3 regions of the Thalassolituus sp. UBA6592 genome follow, and region 3 is predicted to be linked to each of the others. Evidence: predicted binding sites of a transcription regulator. Region 3 holds the regulator's gene; each other region holds the start of a gene.
What was found. The regulator PhoB, encoded in region 3, activates phosphate uptake and scavenging genes when phosphate is short. The targets are predictions, from matches to a motif close to TGTCATANNNNTGTCANA.
Positions count from the first base shown of each region.

Region 1: the regulator PhoB is predicted to act here: its motif matches at 1,191-1,208, upstream of B2Z72_RS10845 (PhoX family protein).
Region 2: the regulator PhoB is predicted to act here: its motif matches at 941-958, upstream of B2Z72_RS07120 (PstS family phosphate ABC transporter substrate-binding protein).

Region 1 is NZ_DJIO01000114.1:10,319-12,590, forward strand. It holds gene B2Z72_RS10830 (fumarate hydratase) at 1-76, shown strand, start outside; gene B2Z72_RS10835 (4a-hydroxytetrahydrobiopterin dehydratase) at 284-598, shown strand; gene B2Z72_RS10840 (hypothetical protein) at 616-942, opposite strand; gene B2Z72_RS10845 (PhoX family protein) at 1,291-2,272, shown strand, end outside.
Region 2 is NZ_DJIO01000073.1:5,366-7,637, reverse strand. It holds gene B2Z72_RS07130 (UbiH/UbiF/VisC/COQ6 family ubiquinone biosynthesis hydroxylase) at 1-5, shown strand, start outside; gene B2Z72_RS07125 (acyl-CoA thioesterase) at 52-468, opposite strand; gene B2Z72_RS07120 (PstS family phosphate ABC transporter substrate-binding protein) at 1,032-2,075, shown strand; gene pstC (phosphate ABC transporter permease subunit PstC) at 2,161-2,272, shown strand, end outside.
Region 3 is NZ_DJIO01000032.1:5,580-7,851, reverse strand. It holds gene ubiA (4-hydroxybenzoate octaprenyltransferase) at 1-629, shown strand, start outside; gene phoB (phosphate regulon transcriptional regulator PhoB) at 731-1,429, shown strand; gene phoR (phosphate regulon sensor histidine kinase PhoR) at 1,466-2,272, shown strand, end outside.

The sequences.
Region 1 (2,272 bases), on a different contig from region 3:
GGATACCAAAGGTGAATCCGTTCACCGTACTGGTCCACAACAGTGGTACGCCAAAATCAACGCTACCGAGATCTGATCGGTCGTTGATTGCTTATAAAAAGGCGCCGCGGCGCCTTTTTTTGTGCCCGCAGAAAACAAAGCGATGCAGTACCTGACTGCAGGACAGCTTCAGATCATGATTCTGGCATGTTTTGTCTGTTTAAATTCAGCCTGTTGAGCGCATAGTGAGTGACGACTTAACAGGCCTTCTGAATCCCGCTTGCTACCTGCAGGAGAAGACACGATGAATAATGATCTGATAACACAGGAAGCGCTCAACGAGTGGCTGTCTGAACACTCTGACTGGCAGGTCAGGGATGGCGCTCTTTACCGCACGATGGCGCTGACGAACTTCAGTTGTGCCATGCATCTGGCCAATCAGATCGCGGTACTGGCGGAACAGCAGGACCATCACCCCCAGCTGAATGTCAGCTGGGGTTCACTGGAAATTTTCTGGGTGAGTCACGATGTGAAAGGTATTTCTCAGCGTGATGTTAATCTGGCGCTGATGACTGACCGCGCCCTGCAGGAATACCGGCGTAAAAGTCACGCAGCCTGAAGGCGGTCTGCGCGGAATTATCTTCTCACGCCAATAAAGCCGGTTTTCATGGCTTTCCCTTCACATCCTTTTGTGCCGATGCTCACCTTATACTGATGGGCCAGAGCATCGACAATCAGACGGAATTTTCTGTCGTTCACTTCTCCATGACGACTGTATACACGAAAACGGTTGGATGGTTTGCCGCCACATTGATGCGCCGGTTTATCGGTAAAAAATTCAAATGCGGCACCGGCCTCATCGTCCATCTGATAGACGGCAATTACTTTCAGGTTGTTCACCGGTTCAGCCGCTGACAACAGCGGGCTGATCGTCGCACTGAGACAAAATAAGAAAATTTTCATGGATGGCACATTGTTCACTCTGTAGCTCTTTCGACCTTTAACTCATTCGACTTTTAACTAATTCGACTTTCAGCTCTTCTGAAAAGGTCGCGCTGCCTGTCAGCGCTTTTGTCAAAAGTGTAGTCAACGACGTCCGTTCGTCACTGTATTTTACGGGACGAATGTACGTAAAACCTGAGCTGTCGTTTTACCTGCTGTTGCTCCAGCGCCCGTATTTCAGGAGTTACTGATATATAGCTTTGTAGTTATGTCGTAAATCTGTCACGAAAGTTAACTAATTCTGTCATTTACATTCTTTACGTTTGTCTCCCGGGAAAACAGACCCTTTCACATGAGAGAGAAATAGTGATGGATTTTTTTAATAAAAAGCGCCTTGTACAGGCGATGATGATTGCTTCAGCAGCCAGCCTTGCTGCCTGTGGCAGTGACGATTCAAGCAGCAGCAAGCCAAGCCTGACCTTTACCGGTGTTCCAACTCCGGCCACTGATGATCAGAAACGCGCAGTTCTGGCATCTGAAGCGGTTGTCGATGGCGAAACTTACGGCGGCGAATACAACACTCTGGCCCGCTCCGGTGATGTTATCAATGGTATTCCTTTTGGTCTGATCGTTGATGATCAGGGCAACGCAGTTCAGGAAGAAGATGGTTCTGAGCGTATCACCAACGCTAACGAACACACTTCTCTGCTGCCAATCGACGGTCGTCTGTTCTCTGTTTCTCAGATGGAAACCCGCCCGGGTGCCATGTTCCTGTTCGAACTGAATCAGGATTCTGAAACCGGTGCTCTTTCTCCTAAGACTATGTATCAGATCGACCAGTCTGGCGTAGACGGTGGTTGGGTACACTGTGCCGCTTCTGTTACGCCATGGGGTGCGCACCTGGCTTCGGAAGAGTATGAGCCGAATGCCCGTACTCTGATCACTCAGGCTGATGCCGAAGCTGACAGCTACAGCTCAACTCAGAATGATTACTACGCTTCCGGCGATCTGAACTGGAACCCGTACTACTACGGCTGGAACATCGAAGTTGTGGTTGATACCGATAACGATGACAGCACTGATGATCAGCCAAGCGTTGAACTGACCAAGCACTATGCAATGGGTCGTCTGGCGTTCGAACTGGCTTACGTTATGCCGGATTCCAAAACCGTTTATATGTCTGACGACGGCGGTAACGTTGGTTTCTACATGTTTGTTGCGGACACTGCCGGTGACCTGAGCGCAGGTAACCTGTACGCAGCTAAATGGAACCAGACATCTGGCGAAGGCGCTGGTGAAGCAGATCTGAGCTGGGTATCACTGGGTCACGCTACCGACGAAGAAATCACGG
Region 2 (2,272 bases), on a different contig from region 3:
ACTGACCAGCCACGTCAGCCGGGCTGAGCCCTGCCGGGGCTCATGCCTGATTCAGGCTTTATCTTTCGGTACGCGGCGGATGCGCCCATGCTCATCAATGGCCACATACACAAAGACTGCATCCACGACTTTATGGCGCGCTGGCTCATTCGGGTTGCGGGTCCAGACTTCGATGGCGATGCGGATAGATGAACTGCCGATATCCAGCAGACGGGTATAGAAGCACACGGCAGCGCCAACCCGGATCGGCGACATAAACACCACAGATTCCAGTGCGACATTGGCTATGCGGCCTTTTGCCAGACGGGTAGCGACGGTTTCTGCCGCGTGGTCCATTTGTGCAACTACCCAGCCACCACTGATATCACCGTGGACATTGGTTTCGTTACGGGTAGGAATCAGACGGAGCGTGAGTTCGCCTTCCGGTGAGGGCTCACAATCGTCGCGCGCCTCAGTTTGATAATTCATGGGTCAACCAGAGTTAGTATTATTTTTCCGCGAGTGTACTGTTTTTTATTCAGGCAAAACACCCGACTTTGGCCTGAAACATAGTATTAACGGCAGGTTATCAATAACCTGACGGCAGTTGAAGTCAGAAATATCAATAACTTACAGGGATGTGCTGACCGGTAAATACTTCCCCTGGCGGGTAACTAAGTGGCCAATCAGCGGTATTGCTGGCAGGTTAAATCTTAAAGTAAAACCATCGTGCAATTATTGCTTCTCTTCTTCTGTGTGCTGGCAATTCCTGCCCTTTCCGTTGATGACCCGGCAAGGGAAGCTCAGCCAGCGGCGCTTTACTGGCAACACTATGTTTATGACAACAGTCTGATGGCCTTTGAGAAAAGCATCAACTGTCGCTCAGGCCACGCCGTTACTGGGTTTGTTGGCCCATCCTGCTGTCACATAACTGTAATATCAGTGTCATAATCGATGTGGATGTCATATTTTTGTAACATTGCTCCTCAATAATCCGCAGCAACCAAACACGATACATCCGCCCACTGGACGGAATGACAAAGGAAGCGATTATGAAAAAAGCTCTGTTAACCGGCGCTGCCGTACTGGCCTCTGTAATGAGCGTTGCTGCTCACGCAGAACGTGACTACATCAGCATTGTTGGTTCATCCACTGTTTACCCGTTCTCTACCGTTGTGGCTGAACGTTTCGGTAAGTCTACTGACTTCCGTACTCCAAAGGTTGAGTCTACCGGTTCCGGTGGCGGTCTGAAGCTGTTCTGTAGCGGTGTTGGTGGCGCTACTCCTGACATCACTAACGCTTCCCGTGCGATCAAGCCATCTGAAGTGGAGCTGTGTGCACAGAACGGCGTTAAAGACATCGTTGAAATCACCATCGGTTTCGACGGCATCACCTTCGCTAACTCTCACGAAGCTGAGCAGATGAGCGTTACGCTGAAAGATCTGTACCTGGCTCTGGCTAAAGTTGTTCCGGCTGCTGACGGTTCTGAGACCCTGGTTGATAACCCATACAAAACCTGGAAAGACGTAAACCCGGCTCTGCCAAACAAGAAAATCGAAGTTCTGGGACCTCCACCAACTTCCGGTACCCGTGACGCTTTCGCTGAACTGGCAATGGAAGGTGGCTGTAAGACTTTCCCGTTCATCAAAGAGATGAAAAAGACCGACAAGAACAAGTACAAAGCCGTATGTCACGGTGTTCGTGAAGACGGCGCTTACATTGAAGCCGGCGAAAACGACAACCTGATCGTGCAGAAACTGGTCGCTAACCCTGATGCATTCGGTATCTTCGGCTACAGCTTCCTGGAAGAGAACGAAGATAAGGTGCAGGGTGCTGTTGTAAACGGTAAAATCCCGACTTTCGACAATATTTCCGATGGCTCTTACCCAATCAGCCGCTCTCTTTTCTTCTATGTTAAGAAAGCACACGTTGGCGTAATCCCTGGTATCAAAGAATACCTGGCTGAGTTCACTTCTGAACGTGCCATGGGTGAAGACGGTTACCTGTCAGAAAAAGGTATGATCCCGCTGACAGAAGAGGCTTACAAAAAACAGGTTAAGGTTGCTAAAGATCTGATTACCCTGTCTGCCAAGTAAGTAGGTCTCTGCGGACCACACAGTAAAAGCCGGGGCATGCTCCGGCTTTTGCACGTTCAATAACTTAACATTCAGACAAGACCTCATGAATTACAGTAGTCTCATTATCGTGCTTCTGATTCTGCTTGGCGGGGGCTACCTGCTGGGCCGGAACAAAGCGCGGGCCATTGCCAATCAGGGCGCTACACTGCATTCCC
Region 3 (2,272 bases):
TGGCCACCGGCCGTATTTCTTCCCGCCAGGCGCTGACCGGTTTTGCCGTACTGGTGTTCGCCGCATTTCTGCTGGTACTGCTGACCAACAAGCTGACGGTGATGCTGTCATTCGCTGCCCTGGGGCTGGCCTCGCTTTATCCGTTCATGAAGCGCTACACCCATCTGCCGCAGGTTTTTCTCGGCGCCGCCTACTCCTGCTGTATTCCGATGGCCTTCGCCGCACAGACCGGTAACGTACCGGAAGTTGCCTGGCTGCTTTATATCGCCAACCTGTCGTGGACCGTGGCGTACGACACCATGTATGCCATGGTCGACCGCGACGATGATGTCAACGTGGGGATCAAATCCACCGCGGTACTGTTCGGTGATCTTGATATTGTGATGATCGGCATCCTGCAGGCCGTCACGCTGTTCTGCCTGCTGGCAGCAGGCAGTCAGCTGCTGTTGGGCTGGCCGTATTATGCTGCCGTTGCCGCCGGCGCCGTATTCTTTATCTGGCAACTCTGGGCCATCCGCTCGCGTGAACGGGAGCCCTGCTTTACCGAATTCCTGCGCAGTTACTGGTTCGGCCTGATCATCTGGCTGGGTATTGCAGCACACTACTGGCTGACTCAGGCGTCGGTATAAACCCGTAAAAGTTCCTCTAATACTGCCACTGTCACATCGTTGTAACATTGCACCAGTGTAATACCTGCGCAATAAGGGTATATGACACTTACGTGACGACTATGACAAAAGCAGGCAAAAGGGTGTTAATCGTCGATGACGAAGCACCGATTCGAGAAATGATCGCCGTGGCGCTGGAAATGGCAGGCTACGAGTGCCTGGAAGCCGCCAGCGTACAGGAAGCACACTCCCATATCGTGGATCACAAGCCCGATATGGTACTGCTCGACTGGATGTTACCGGGCACCAGTGGTGTGGAATTCGCCCGTCGCCTGAAACGCGATGACATGACAGCGGAAATGCCGATCATCATGCTCACCGCCAAAGGTGAGGAAGACAATAAAGTCCAGGGGCTGGAAGCCGGCGCCGACGACTACATCACCAAACCATTTTCTCCACGCGAACTGGTAGCACGCCTGAAAGCCGTGCTGCGCCGGGCAACACCGCAGGGCGTGGAAGAACCGATTGAAGTCAGTGGCCTGATGCTGGATCCGGTGTGCCACCGGGTGACCTCCAACAGCAAACCGGTTGAAATAGGCCCGACGGAATACCGTCTGCTGCAATTCTTTATGACCCATCAGGAACGCGCTTATTCCCGCGCGCAGCTGCTGGATCAGGTATGGGGCGGCAACGTGTACGTGGAAGAACGTACCGTGGATGTACACATCCGCCGTCTGCGTAAAGCATTGGGTAAAGCGCACGAGCATCTGATTCAGACCGTTCGCGGCACCGGCTATCGTTTTTCTACCAAAGCTTCCTGATGGCTCAATGATGAGCCGGACCCTTAAGGACCTGATATGACCCCGGTCTGGCGCAGGGAGCTGCGCCGTATCAGCTTACTGCTGATCATCACCTTTGCCCTGGATTACTTCACAGGCCTCCATGGCTGGAGCGTTGTTGCGGTTCTGGTCTGTTATATCGGCTGGAATATGCTGCAACTGTCACGGCTTTACCGCTGGCTGGCCTCTGGTCAGATTGACAGCCTGCCATCCAGTTACGGTATCTGGGGCAGTGTGTTTGCAGAAACCCGCCGCCTGCAGAACCGCAGCCTCAAACATCAGCAGAAGTTGCAGGCCATCATCAACCGTATTCAGGATTCCACCGCCGCACTGCAGGACGCTGTGCTGATGGTCGACAGCCATGGCAATCTGGAATGGTGGAACCAGGCGGCACAGCGCTTTCTTGGTCTGAAATCACCGGTCGACGTGGGCCAGCCGATCACCAACCTGATCCGTGATCCATCTTTTAAAGCCTATTTTGATCAGGCCGACTACAGCGACCCGCTGACCATGGCCTCGCCGGTCAACAAACATATCCACCTGCAGTTCAACATCACTCAGTTTGGCCGCCGCGACCGCCTGATGCTGGTACACGATGTCACCCGACTGAAGCAGCTGGAACAGATGCGCAAAGATTTCGTCGCCAACGTCAGCCATGAACTGCGCACACCGCTGACGGTGCTGGCCGGTTATATCGAAACCATGGACATGAACTCAGACATTCTGCCGGAACGCTGGCAGCGCATGCTCAAACAGATGGGCAGCCAGAGCCTGCGCATGGAAGCCATTATCAAGGACCTGCTGACCCTGTCACGGCTGGAAACC